DNA from 4 places in the Janthinobacterium sp. GL_088 genome. Region 2 is predicted to be linked to each of the others. Evidence: predicted binding sites of a transcription regulator. Region 2 holds the regulator's gene; each other region holds the start of a gene.
The links. The regulator sigma-54, encoded in region 2, starts transcription at its own class of promoters, with help from an activator protein. The targets are predictions, from matches to a motif close to TGGCANGNAANCTGCTTT.
Positions count from the first base shown of each region.

Region 1: AC3IQ7_RS15845 (circularly permuted type 2 ATP-grasp protein) is a predicted target of sigma-54. The motif match lies at 2,063-2,080, and genes of this name have one in related genera.
Region 3: adh (aldehyde dehydrogenase) is a predicted target of sigma-54. The motif match lies at 1,846-1,863, and genes of this name have one in related genera.
Region 4: AC3IQ7_RS19695 (urease accessory protein UreD) is a predicted target of sigma-54. The motif match lies at 1,999-2,016, and genes of this name have one in related genera.

Region 1 covers NZ_CM174453.1:3,520,818-3,524,288, reverse strand. Annotated here, with positions in the region: gene AC3IQ7_RS15855 (hypothetical protein) at 1-761, shown strand, start outside; gene AC3IQ7_RS15850 (sensor histidine kinase) at 830-1,987, shown strand; gene AC3IQ7_RS15845 (circularly permuted type 2 ATP-grasp protein) at 2,116-3,471, shown strand, end outside.
Region 2 covers NZ_CM174453.1:802,895-806,365, forward strand. Annotated here, with positions in the region: gene lptA (lipopolysaccharide transport periplasmic protein LptA) at 11-592, shown strand; gene lptB (LPS export ABC transporter ATP-binding protein) at 592-1,347, shown strand; gene AC3IQ7_RS03580 (RNA polymerase factor sigma-54) at 1,352-2,830, shown strand; gene hpf (ribosome hibernation-promoting factor, HPF/YfiA family) at 2,900-3,262, shown strand; gene AC3IQ7_RS03590 (3-hydroxyisobutyryl-CoA hydrolase) at 3,398-3,471, shown strand, end outside.
Region 3 covers NZ_CM174453.1:1,295,894-1,299,364, forward strand. Annotated here, with positions in the region: gene AC3IQ7_RS05895 (TonB-dependent receptor family protein) at 1-443, opposite strand, end outside; gene AC3IQ7_RS05900 (beta-propeller fold lactonase family protein) at 648-1,604, shown strand; gene adh (aldehyde dehydrogenase) at 1,949-3,469, shown strand.
Region 4 covers NZ_CM174453.1:4,414,422-4,417,892, reverse strand. Annotated here, with positions in the region: gene AC3IQ7_RS19700 (two-component system response regulator) at 1-1,909, shown strand, start outside; gene AC3IQ7_RS19695 (urease accessory protein UreD) at 2,047-2,913, shown strand; gene AC3IQ7_RS19690 (urease subunit gamma) at 2,939-3,241, shown strand; gene AC3IQ7_RS19685 (urease subunit beta) at 3,263-3,471, shown strand, end outside.

The sequences.
Region 1 (3,471 bases), 2.7 Mb from region 2:
GGGCGCAAGCCACGTGCTTGCTGCGTCCCGTCAAGCTGTATGCGCGCCTGGGCGACAGCGCGCCGCTGCCGGATTTTCTTGCCGCCCGCATCGGCCAGCGCACGGGCATCGACCCGGCCCGGTTGCGCGCCTGGCTGGCGGAACAGGGCATCGCCGAGGCGGACGTGGGCGGCGCCGTCGACGCCCCGCTGTCGCGCGCCGTGGGCCGGCTGGCCGCACCGATGGCCCGCTATTTCGTCATCCACGACACCAGCTACCCGAATTTCCTGCTGGAATCCATTCCCGCCCATATCAACGACGCCAGCTGGGATTTCAACGATTTTACGACGCGCAATCCGGCGCTGGGCGGCGGTCCGAAAGGCCATGTCTACGTCAACCGCCTCGGTGATTCATTGGCCGTGCGCGACTTTGGCACGGCCAGCTATGCCAGCAAGCTGGAAAAGGACAAGCCGTCGCTGACGGGCCTGTTCCTGCACGTGGAACTGGTGCAGCCGCGCCACTCCGTGCCCGGCGGCGGCAAGGGCAACGATGGCCTGGCGCCCGATCCGGGCTTTACGCCTGCGCAATACGAGCGCCTGGCCCTGCTGTATATCGCCGCCAGCGTGCGCAAGGGGACGTGGCTGATCCCCGCCTTCCACGCCGTGCTCGATACGGGCTTTGCGAATGGTCATGATGACCCACAGAACTTTTCCCTGGCCGAATGGTCAACCACGCTTTCCCGCCTGCATGCGGCCCTGCGGCTGGCCGAAACTGGACAATAAAGCGTTTCCCTGACGGCTGAATTGGCGCATACTATTAAGAGCATAGCCATTCCTGTCAGGGAGTTCAGGTGAATATTGCAACGGATCATCAGGCGGATCACCAGACCGGCGTGCGCCAGCCATTGCAGCGCGCGCAGCGCATCTTTGCCATACGCGACGCCGTCCTTGGCGCCTGGGAACAGCGCGTGCGCGCCAGCGTGCGCGGCGCGGACCGCTTGCTCACACCCATCCTCATCAACACCTTGCCAGCCTTTTTCGACAACCTGGCCGAAGCCCTCACCCCAGGTCACCCGCGCGACAATGCGACCAGCAACAGCAACGTGCCCGCCGTGCATGGCAACGAACGGGCGCGCATGACCAATTACGGCCCGGAACAGGTGATCCAGGAATACCAGATCTTCCGCGACTGCTTCGCCGCCACCGCGCATGAGTCCGGTATCACCTTGCGCAGCAAGGATTGGCAAGTGATCAACAAGTCGATCGACGTGGGCATCCGCGAATCGATACGCGAATTTACCAGCATGCACGAAGGTTTCCGGCGCCGCGTTGCGGCCGGCCTGTCGCACGACATGCGCAATCCGCTGGCCGTCATCAGCACCAGCGCCCAGTTGCTGCTGCGGCCAGCGGCCCCGGAACGGGTGGTATTGCTGGCGCACAAGATTGTCGAACACAGCAAGCGGCTCGACAGCATGATCGAGGAATTGCTCGATGGCCTCAGCTACCATCAGGGCCAGCAGTTGCCGCTGGTGCTGAGGCAGTTTGACGTGCTGCCGCTGGTACACGCCGTGGCCGGCCAGGTCAACCTGCAGCGGCCGGACAAATGCCAGGTCAGCGGGCAAGCCGTCGTCGGCTGGTGGTGCGAGAACTCGCTGCGGCGCGCGCTGGAAAACCTCGTCGGCAATGCCCTCAAGTATGGCGACGACGCACCCATCAGCGTGCACGTGGAAGCGGTCCACGAACGCCTGATCGTCACCGTGCACAATGGCGGCCACGCCATCGCGCCGGAACAGGCCGCACGCATCTTCGACTACTTGCGCCGCGAGAACGACAGCCCCGCCCCAGGCTGGGGCATCGGCCTGCCCTTCGTGCAGAGCGTGGCCGAAAGCCACGGCGGCAGCATCGCCGTCGACAGCGCGCCCGAAACGGGCACCAGCTTCATCTTCGACGTGCCCGTCGATTGCCGGCCCTTCGTCCAGCCCGCCGACGTCCCCAAGAGTGACGATTAGCGCACCAAATTAGTGCAAAGAATGGCGCAACGCCACAAAAGTGCTCATCTTTACACCTTCCCTCGGCTCCCCTGTTGGCACGCTTCCTGCTGAGCTATACGTAGACACGGCTCAAGGGAAATCACAACATGGCAAATTTTTTCAATGAAATGACTGCAAATGAAGTGGGTACGGACAGCAAGGTACGTGAACACTATCGTGAATTCAGCAATTGGCTGGAACAGCAATCCCCCGAGACCATCGCCCGCAAGCGGGCCGAAGCCGACCTGACGTTCCGCCGGGTCGGCATCACGTTCGCCGTCTACGGCGACGATGCCGGCACGGAACGCCTGATTCCGTTCGACACCATCCCGCGCATCATCCCCGCCGCCGAATGGGCGCAGATGCAGACAGGCCTGGTGCAGCGCGTGCAAGCCTTGAACATGTTCATCCATGATATTTATCATGAACAAAACATCATCAAGGCGGGTATTATTCCCGCCGAGCAAATCTACAAGAATGCCCAGTACCGCCCGGAAATGCAGGGCATTGCCGTCGCCTCCGACATCTATGCCCACATCGCCGGCGTCGACATCGTGCGCGCGGGACAGGGCGAATTCTATGTGCTGGAAGACAATCTGCGCGTGCCGTCCGGCGTGTCCTACATGCTGGAAGACCGCAAGATGATGATGCGGCTGTTCCCGGAACTGTTCGCCCGCAACCGCATCGCCCCCGTCGACCACTACCCGGACATGCTGCTCGACAACCTGCGTTCCGTCGCCCCGATGGGCATCGATGACCCGACGGTGGTCGTCATGACGCCCGGCATGTACAACTCCGCCTACTTCGAGCACGCCTTTTTGGCCCAGCAGATGGGCGTGGAACTGGTCGAGGGCAAGGATCTGTTTGTCAACGACAATTCCGTGTACATGCGCACCACGCGGGGACCGAAGCGCGTCGACGTGATCTACCGCCGTGTGGACGACGACTTCCTCGACCCGCTGGCCTTCCGCTCCGATTCCTCGCTGGGCGTGCCGGGCCTGCTGTCCGTGTACCGCGCCGGCCGGGTGACCCTGGCCAACGCCATCGGCACGGGCGTGGCCGACGACAAGTCGATCTATCCTTTTGTTCCCGACATGATCAAGTTTTACCTGTCGCAAGAGCCGATACTCAACAACGTGCCGACGTACCAGTGCCGCAAGCCGGCCGATTTGTCCTACGTGCTGGCGAACCTGGCGAAACTCGTCGTCAAGGAAGTGCATGGCGCGGGCGGCTACGGCATGCTGGTGGGGCCCGCGTCCAGCCTGGCGCAAATCGAGGATTTCCGCCAGCGCCTGCTGGCCAATCCCGGTGGCTACATCGCCCAGCCGACACTCGCCCTGTCCGCCTGCCCCACGTATGTGGACGCCGGCATCGCGCCGCGCCACATCGATTTGCGCCCGTTCGTGCTATCCGGCAAGACGATTTCCATGGTGCCCGGCGGCTTGACCCGCGTGGCGCTGGGC
Region 2 (3,471 bases):
AAACCATACTATGAAGAACATCTTGCTGTTGACCGTATTGTCCCTGGCCATCATGGGCGGGGCGCATGCCGAGAAGGCCGATTCCGAGAAGGAAGCCGTCATCACGGCACGTAGCGGCCACGTCGATGACATCAAGCAGGTGCGCACCCTGACGGGCGACGTCGTGCTGGTCAAGGGTACCCTGACCATGAAGGCGGGCCGGGCCCTGATCACGGAAGACCCGCAAGGCTACCAGTTCATTACCTTCTGGGCCGACCCCGGCAAGCTCGCCACCTTCCGCCAGAAGCGCGATGGCGCGGGCGACCTGTGGGTGGAAGGCGAAGCGGAGCGCGTGGAATACGACAACAAGACGGAAGTGGTGAAACTGTTTTCCAGAGCCAAGCTGACGCGCCTGGAAGGCGCGAAAGTGACCGATGTGGCGAATGGCGCCTTCATCTCGTATGACAGCCGCAAGGAAGAATTCGCGATGGAAAATTCCAACAGCGGCACCAGCACCGCGGATGGCGGCAGCGTGCGCATGGTGATCCAGCCGAAGACCAAGGCGCCGGCAGCGGAGAAAGCGCCGGCCACGCCCGCGCCAGGAAAGAAATAATGGACAATACACGTTGCGGCAGCACCCTGATCGTTCGCGGTCTGCAAAAAACCTATGGCAAGCGGCAAGTCGTGCATGATGTTTCGCTGCAAGTCGAATGCGGCGAAGTGGTGGGTTTGCTGGGCCCGAACGGCGCCGGCAAGACCACATCGTTCTACATGATCGTCGGCCTGGTGCCGTCCGATGGCGGCAGCATCGATATCAGCGGCGTGGACATTTCCAGCCTGCCGATCCACCGCCGCGCGCAGATGGGCCTGTCCTACCTGCCGCAGGAAGCATCCGTCTTCCGCAAGCTGACGGTGGAAGACAATATCCGCGCCGTGCTGGAAATCCAGACCGTCGAAGGCCGTCCGCTGACGAAGGCCGAGATCGAGGAGCGGCTGGATAAATTGCTGGCTGACTTGCAGATTGAAAAGCTGCGCGAGAACCAGGCGCTGTCGCTGTCCGGTGGCGAACGCCGCCGCGTGGAAATTGCCCGTGCGCTGGCCACCGATCCCCGTTTCGTGCTGCTCGACGAGCCGTTCGCCGGCGTCGATCCGATCGCCGTGATCGAGATCCAGCGCATCGTGCGTTTCTTGAAGGAGCGCAATATCGGCGTGCTGATCACCGATCATAATGTGCGCGAGACGCTGGGTATTTGCGACCGTGCCTACATCATCAACCAGGGTTCGGTGCTGGCGTCGGGACGCCCCGACGACATCATCGCGAACGAGTCGGTACGCCGGGTCTATCTGGGCGAACACTTCCGCATGTAAGCCAATGAAACAATCATTGCAGCTGCGCACTTCGCAGCACCTGGCACTGACGCCGCAGTTGCAGCAATCGATACGCCTGTTGCAATTGTCTACCCTGGAATTGCACCAGGAATTAGAGCAATTGCTGACGGATAATCCCTTGCTTGAACGCCTCGACGATCCGCTCGACCGTTCGCTGCGCCTGCTGTCCGACGGGGCCTTGAGTTCCACGGCAGCGCCGGCCGAAGCGCCACCCCAGCCGCCAGGCCAGGACGCGCCCGCCGCGCCGGCCGAAGCGGAAACCTTTGATGGCGAGGCGGGCGACAGCCCGGCCGCCGCCGAGGGCGGCGACAGCGACTGGAGCGAGGCGAGCCGGGGCAAGGCGCCCGACGATGAAGATTCGCGTCCGCAACTGGAGGCCCATCACTGCACCCTGCGCGAGCACCTGATGGAGCAGATGCGCGTGACGGTGCTGGAATTGCGCGATCGCGCGCTGGTCGAGCTGATCATCGACGCGCTCGACGACAATGGCTACCTGGAAGAGTCGCTCGACGACATCCTGGCACGCCTGCCGGAAGAGCTGGAAATCGACACCGACGAGATGCGCACGGCTTTGTCGCTGCTGCAAAGTTTCGATCCGCCCGGCGTGGGCGCGCGCAATGCGTCCGAATGCCTGGCGCTGCAAATCAAGCGCTTGCCGCACATCGCCATGGTGACGCGGCGCATGGCCCTCGTCATCGTCGAAAAGCACCTGGCCTGGTTTGCCCAGCGCGATTTCAACAAGCTGAAAAAAGCCCTCGATTGCGACGATGAAGACTTGCGCGAGGCGCAGACGGTGATTCGCCAGTGCAATCCGCATCCGGGCGCCGTATTCGCCTCGGACGTCTCCGATTACGTGGTGCCCGACGTCGTCGTCAAGCGCGCGCGCAATGGCTGGCAAGTGACCCTGAACAACGACGTCATGCCGCGCCTGCGTGTCAACGCCATGTACGCCAACTTGCTCAAGCAGGGCAAGGGCGAGGGCGCCATGGGCGCACAGTTGCAGGAAGCCAAGTGGCTGATCAAGAATATGCGCCAGCGCTTCGACACGATCCTGCGCGTGGCACAGGCGATAGTAGAAAGACAAAAGAACTTTTTCTCGCATGGGGCCGTTGCCATGCGCCCCCTTGTGCTCCGTGAAATAGCTGATACACTGGGTTTACACGAGAGTACTATCTCGCGGGTAACAACTCAAAAGTACATGCTGACCCCGCACGGCATGTTCGAGTTGAAATATTTCTTTGGTAGCCACGTCGCCACCGAAGCGGGGGGCGAAGCGTCATCGACGGCGATACGGGCATTGATCGTGCAACTGACAGGAGCAGAAGACCCTAAAAATCCTTTATCCGACAGTAAGATTGCGGACATGCTGGGGGAACAAGGCATGGTGATTGCGCGACGTACTGTTGCCAAATACCGGGAAGCGTTGAAAATTCCGCCAGTGAGCCTGCGTAAGTGTTTGTAAGTTTTTTTCGGTTCCTCTGCGGGCCGGATAGGATGGACCGCACGAACCCGATCATCTTTAGGAGTGTGTATGAATCTCACCATCAGCGGACATCATCTCGAAGTGACACCAGCCATCCGTGAATACGTACAAACGAAGCTGGAGCGCGTGAAACGTCATTTCGATCAAGTCATCGATATCGCCGTGATTCTGACCGTGGATAACCTCAAAGAGAAAGAAAAACGTCAAAAGGCTGAAGTCAACCTGCGTTTGAGTGGCAAGACTGTCTATGTGGAAAGCTTGGCGCACGACCTGTACGCCGCGATCGATACCCTGATCGACAAGCTCGATAGGCAAGTGATGAAATACAAAACCAAAGTGCAAGGGCACGGTAAAGAGGCGATCAAGCATCTGCCAGACAACTCCGAGGAAGAAGCCGTCGTCGCCGTCTAAGGCCACCCGCTTCCAGCAGTTGTGATCAACTAAGGGCGCACATCTTGCGCCCTTTTTTGCGCCTGGACCTGTTGAACGCAATCTTCCCCGCGCAGGCGCTAGAATGTTTGCACTTTCACTTCTTTCCTGCCTGCCATGAGCGACTTCGTCCAGACCTCCATCCGCAACCGCACCGGGCACATCGTGCTCGACCGTCCGAAAGCCTTGAA
Region 3 (3,471 bases), 490 kb from region 2:
ACTTCGATGCGCTCGGCCGTATCGAGGTTGAAGGTGGCGGCCTGACCCTGGCCGTCCGGCATGCTGGCAGGAATGCCATCGCTGATCAGCTTGACGCCGCGCACGCCAAAGGCCGAGCGTGCGCCGAAGCCGCGCGACGAGATTTGCAAGTCTTGCGCGTAGTTCTGGCGGTTTTGCACGACCAGCCCCGGCACGGCCGCCAGCGCTTCTGACGCGTTGACGCGGATTTGCCCATCCTGGATGCGGGCGCTGTCGACCACGTCGATGGACGCCGGCACTTCCTGGCTGGGGTGGGCGATGCGGCTGCCGCTGACGACTACCGTATCCATCAGTTGCCCGTTGGCCGGGTCAGCTGCCTCGGCGGCAAAGACGTGGGGGGCCAGGGTGGCGCTGCCGGCGACAAACAGGCTGGCGATGGTGTTCAGGCGGAAACGATGCTGCATGCGGATTCTCCAATGTGAATAAAAGCCTGCTTGAGCGCGTGAGCGCCACAGGTCTGCATAGTTGTATCAAGCAATATGCCTGCCATGTCTCCATTGGTGGGCGGAAATTATACGCGTGTCAGTGGCACGGCGTTTGCATACAGCAATGTTCAGATGCGCCGATGCAGCGCGCTTTTCCTGTGTTTTTCCATTGAAAAGGTGATTATGCCCAACTTCTTCTCGCGCTTGCGCCAGGTGTGCTGGCTGTTGCCGGCGCTCGCCAGCACCGCCGTCCAAGCCGCTCCCTTTGCCTATGTTCCCAATGAAAAGTCGGGCACCTTGAGCGTGATCGATACGGCCACCGACCAGGTCGTGCGCCAGATCGTGGCGGGCAAGCGTCCGCGCGGTATCGCCGCCGACCCCAGCGGGCGGCAATTGTTTGTCACTGACGCAGCCAGCAGCGCCTTGCTGCTGATCGATAACACTGGCGGCGCGCCCGTGCGCACGGTGGCGCTGGGCAAGTCGCCCGAAGGCGTCAGCGCCTCGCAAGACGGTAGTCATGTGGCCGTGGCCGTCGAGGAAAACAATAGCGTGGCCTTGCTCGACGGCCATACGGGTAGCTTGCTCGCCGACATCCAGGTGCAGGGACGCAATCCGGAACACGCCGTCTTCAGCCCCGATGGGCGCTGGCTGCTGGTCAGCGCGGAAGAGGCCGAGCAAGTCGATGTCATTGATGTGGCGCAACGCCGCCAGGTGGCGTCCATCGCCGTGGGATTGCGTCCGCGCGGCATCGGCTTCAGTCCGGACTCGGGCCGCGCCTATGTGGCGTGTGAACTGGTCAATGCCGTGTATGTGATCGACATGGCCGCGCGCAAGGCGATTGCCACCATTCCAGCTGGCAAGAATGCGAATGGTATCGCCGTCCACCCCAGCGGCAGGCAGGTGTATGTCTCGAACGGCATCGACGGCACGGTGATGGTGATCGATACGGCCAGCAACAAGGTGACGGCCACCATTCCCGTCGGCAAGCGCCCGTGGAATATGGCCCTCACGCCCGATGGCGCCAAGCTGTACGTGGCCAATGGCCGTTCGAACAGCGTTTCCGTCATCGACACGGCCAGCGCGCAGAAGGTGGCCGATATTACCGTGGGTGAATTGCCCTGGGGCGTGGTGATTCGTTGATGCCTTGGTGGCACTGGCGCAGGTGTTCCAGTCTGGTACACCTGTTCCATTGTGCAGCGGCGACGGAGCGGTGCAGCAGGGCTGGCGCGGATTGGAACAGGACGGCGCCACCTTGTTCAAAACGCACACACACCCACGCCTGCCTTCTTGCCCGGGGCGTGCGCTGAAAAGCGCGCCGGTGTTGACGCCACGCCCTTGTAACAAGGGTAAAACCGGCTAAGTTTGTAGTGGGATGGTGAGCTGGCACGGCATTTGCGGAAGACTCCGTGTACTCCCCCCATCTGTACCAGGACGTTTGATTTTAATTAAGTAATTCCATTCTAATTAACCCGATAGAGGACGACATGAATCTCGCAGACATCAGCAAACTGGGCGTAGCCAATCCCTTCAAACAACGCTATGACAATTACATCGGCGGCAAATTCGTTGCACCAGTAAAAGGTGAATACTTTCCCAACATTACGCCGATCACGGGCTTGCCGTTTTGCGAAATCGCCCGTTCCACGGCCGAAGACGTCGAGCTGGCGCTGGACGCCGCGCATGCCGCCAAGGATGCCTGGGGCAAGACTTCGCCTGCCGAGCGCGCCAATATCCTGAACCGCATCGCCGACCGCATCGAACAGAACCTGAGCCTGATCGCCACGGCGGAAACCATCGACAACGGCAAGCCGATCCGCGAAACGATGAATGCCGACATTCCGCTGGCCATCGACCATTTCCGTTACTTCGCCGGATGCATCCGCGCGCAGGAAGGTTCCGTCGCACAAATCGATGCGGAAACCTATGCCTATCACTACCATGAGCCGCTGGGTGTCGTGGGGCAGATCATCCCGTGGAATTTCCCGATTCTGATGGCCGTGTGGAAACTGGCGCCAGCCCTGGCCGCCGGCAATTGTGTCGTCTTGAAACCAGCCGAGCAGACGCCGGCATCCATCATGGTGTTGATCGAGCTGATCGGTGATCTGCTGCCGCCGGGCGTGCTGAATATCATCAACGGTTTCGGCCTGGAAGCGGGCAAGCCGTTGGCGTCGAGCAAGCGCATCGCCAAGATCGCCTTTACGGGCGAAACGGGCACGGGCCGCCTGATCATGGGTTACGCCGCGCAAAACCTGATTCCCGTCACCCTGGAGCTGGGCGGCAAGTCGCCGAACATCTTCTTTGAAGACGTGATGGATGCCGACGACGAGTATTTCGACAAGTGCCTGGAAGGCTTCACCATGTTTGCGCTGAACCAGGGCGAGGTGTGCACCTGCCCATCGCGCGTGCTGATCCAGGAATCGATCTACGAGAAATTCATCGAACGGGCCCTGAAGCGCGTGGCCGCGATCAAGCAGGGCAATCCGCTCGACTCGTCCACCATGATCGGTGCGCAGGCGTCGCAGGAGCAGCTGGAAAAAATCCTGTCCTACCTCGACATCGGCCGCCAGGAAGGCGCGGAAGTGCTGGCCGGCGGCGAACGCAACACGCAGGCGGGCGACCTGGAGGGCGGCTACTACGTGCGTCCGACCGTGTTCAAGGGCAATAACAAGATGCGCATCTTCCAGGAAGAGATTTTCGGGCCGGTCGTGTCCGTGACCACCTTCAAGGATGAGGCTGAAGCGCTGGCGATCGCCAACGATACCTTGTACGGCCTCGGTGCCGGCTTGTGGACGCGCGACGGTTCGCGCGCCTTCCGCATGGGACGCGCCATCCAGGCGGGCCGCGTGTGGACCAATTGCTACCACCTGTATCCAGCCCACGCCGCGTTCGGTGGCTACAAGCAGTCGGGTATCGGCCGTGAAAACCACAAGATGATGCTCGACCACTACCAGCAAACGAAGAACTTGCTGGTGAGCTATAGCCCGAAAGCGCTGGGCTTCTTCTAAAC
Region 4 (3,471 bases), 2.9 Mb from region 2:
CAAGGTGCGCGGCTTCGCGCTGGGCGCCGTCGATTTCATCGCCAAGCCCTTCCAGGCCGAGGAAATCCTGGCCCGCACGGACGCCCACGTGCGCCTGGCGCGGGCGCAGCTGCAACTGGCGCAGGAGCGCGCCAACCTTGAGCGGAGGGTGGCCGAACGCACGGCCGAACTGGAACAGGTGGCCAGCACCCTGGCGCGCGAAGTGCAGATCCGCCGCGCCAATGAAGAATTGCTGCGCCTGTCGGGCCAAGTCTTCGAAGCGACCCAGGACGCCATCCTGATCACGAATCCGGCCGGCGTCATCGTCACGGCCAATCCCGCCTTTACCCGCATCACCGGCTACGCGGCGCAGGAAGTGGTGGGCACGGACATCATGCGCCTGCATGCCGAACACACGGGCGAAGCGGTGCTGCTGGCCTTGCGCCAGGGCCTGCGCAGCAGCGGTTGCTGGTCGGGCGAGGTGCAGACGCGGCGCAAGAGCGGCGACACCTATCCCTGCCTGCTCAGCGCCTCCACCGTGCACGGGCCTGATGGCGCCGTCGTCAATTACATCGGCGTCTTCCTCGACATCAGCGAGCGCAAGGCCGAGCAGCATCTGATCGATTTCCTCTCCTACCACGACGCGCTGACGGGCTTGCCGAACCGCGTGCTGCTGCGCGAGCGCTTCGAGCAGGCGCGCGCGAATGCCCAGCGCGACAGCCAGCAAGTGGTGTTGATGTGCCTGGACCTGGACCGCTTCAAGAACATCAACGATTCGCACGGCCAGGCCGTGGGCGACAAGGCGCTGCAAGTGGTGGCGCGTTTCCTGTCCGGCTGCGTGCGCGAAGGCGACACGGTGGTGCGCCAGGGCGGTGACGAATTCCAGATACTGCTGCAGGACGATGCCCTGCTGGGGCGCACGCTTGCGCTGGCGCAAACCATCCTGGCCGGCTTGCGCGAAGAACTCAGCGTCGATGGCGAGCGCCTGGCGCTGACGACCAGTATTGGCATCGCCATGTGCCCGGCCGACGGCGACAGCCTCGACGACGTGCTGCGCCACGCCGACACGGCCCTGGTGCGCGCCAAGGAAATGGGGCGCGATCATTACGCCTTCTTCACGGAGCGCATGGGCAGCGATATCCGCGCCCGCCTGGCGATGCAGCAGCAGCTGCGCGGCGCCATCGGCCGCGATGAATTCGAAGTGCACTACCAGCCGCAGATGTGCTTGCGCACGGGCGCCTTGCTGGGCGCGGAAGCCTTGCTGCGCTGGGATAACCCGGTGCTGGGCAAGGTGCCGCCCGGCCTGTTCATCGCGTTGGCCGAGGAATATGGCTTGATCACGGCCATCGGCGAATGGGTGCTGGAAAGCGTGTGCGCGCAAATCCGCGCCTGGCACGATGCGGGCCTGGGCAGCGTCAAGGTGGCCGTCAACCTGTCCGGCAAACAGTTCGCGCAAGACCGCACGGTGCCGTTCGTCGAGACGGCCTTGCGCAAGTACGGCATCGCACCCGCCTGCCTGGGCATTGAAATCACGGAAAGCACGGTGATGGGCGACCCGGACAAGGCCGTGGCGGCCCTCACGCGCCTGAAGGATATCGGCGTGGGCATTTCGCTCGACGATTTCGGCACCGGCTATTCCAGCCTGGGCTACCTGAAACGCTTTCCCATCGACGTGCTGAAAATCGACAAATCCTTCGTCGACGACGTCACCACCAGCAGCAGCGACGCGGCCATCGCCCGCTCCGTCATCTCACTGGCGCACAACCTGGACATGCGCGTCATCGCCGAAGGCGTGGAAACGCGCGCACAGGTCGACTTCCTGACGGAACACGGCTGCGATGAAATGCAGGGCTATTACTTCAGCCGTCCCCTGGCTGCCGAAGCGTTCACGGCCTTGCTGCGCGAACGGCGCACCCTGGCCGTGGCGTAGGAGGCAAGCACTGCGGTGCGGCCAATGCACCATGCCGGTGCATCCGCTGCAGCGCGGTGCACGATTCTCACTTTTCCTTTCCCTGATGCTGGCACATATCCTGCTTAGGTAATCGCTTATTTACGCGATTGCTCCGCATGCCAGACAGTACCCGTCCAGTCACGCCGAATGAAGCCAGTGCGCACAGCGCCTGGCAGGCGCATTTGCGCCTGGGCTTTGCGCTGCACGATGGCGTCAGCCGCCTCGTCGAGCGCACGCACAGTGGCCCCCTGCGCGTGCAAAAGCCCCTGTATCCGGAAGGCGACGCCGTCTGCCACGCCATCATCATCCATCCACCGGGCGGCGTCGTGGGCGGCGACCAGCTGGCCGTCGACGCCACAGTGGGCGAGGGCGCGCGCGCCTTGCTCACGTCGCCCGGCGCCGCCAAGTGGTACCGCGCCAACGGCCATGTCTCGGGCCAGCATATCGTGCTGCGCGCCGGTGCCGGCGCCGCCATCGAGTGGCTGCCGCAGGAGAGCATTTTCTTCGACCAGGCCTGCGTGCGCCTGCGCCACGAGGTGGAGCTGGCGCCGGACGCCAGCTACATCGGCTGCGACATCGTCTGCCTGGGACGCAGCGCCTCGGGCGAAATTTTCAACACGGGCAGCATCGATCAGCAGGTGCAGATCCGCCGCGGCGGCAAGCTGCTGTGGTGGGAGCAGGGCGTGCTGGCCGCGGGCGGCGCACTGATGGCCAGCCCCCTGGGCCTGGGAGGACACACGGTGTGCGCCACCCTGATCGCCGTCGGCGCGCCCGTTTCTCCCGCCGTACTGGCAGCCGTGCGCGAGATCGCCGTGCCGGCCGGCGCCGTGTTTGGCGCCACGCACATGAAATCGCTGGTAGTGGTGCGCCTGTTGTGCGGCGACAGCGAGGCGGCGCGGCGCGTCATGCTGGCCGCCTGGCAGCTGCTGCGCCCCGCCATGCTGGGACGCGACGCCGTCGTGCCCCGCATCTGGAACACTTAATCAGGAAAGAAGCGCAAGGAAAAACATGGACCTGACTCCCCGAGAAAAAGACAAGCTGCTCATTTTTACGGCCGCGCTGCTGGCCGAACGGCGCCTGGCGCGCGGCTTGAAATTGAATTATCCGGAAGCGGTGGCCCTGATCAGCGCCGCCATCATGGAAGGCGCGCGCGATGGCAAGTCGGTGGCGCAGCTGATGTCGGACGGGACAAAAATTCTGTCGCGCGCCGACGTCATGGATGGCATCGCCGAGATGATCCCCGATATCCAGGTGGAAGCGACCTTCCCCGATGGCAGCAAGCTGGTGACCGTGCACCACCCGATACCGTAGTCTTTTGAGAAGGAGCTCCTCATGACCCCAGGCGAATACCAATTGGAAGAAGGCGAAATCAGCTTGAATGCCGGGCGCGCCACGGCCACCGTGGTGGTGGCCAACCGGGGCGACCGGCCGATCCAGGTAGGCTCGCACTTCCACTTTTTTGAAGTCAACCCGGCGCTGGCCTTCGAGCGCTGGCGCGCCTACGGCATGCGCCTGAACATCACGGCCGGCACGGCCGTGCG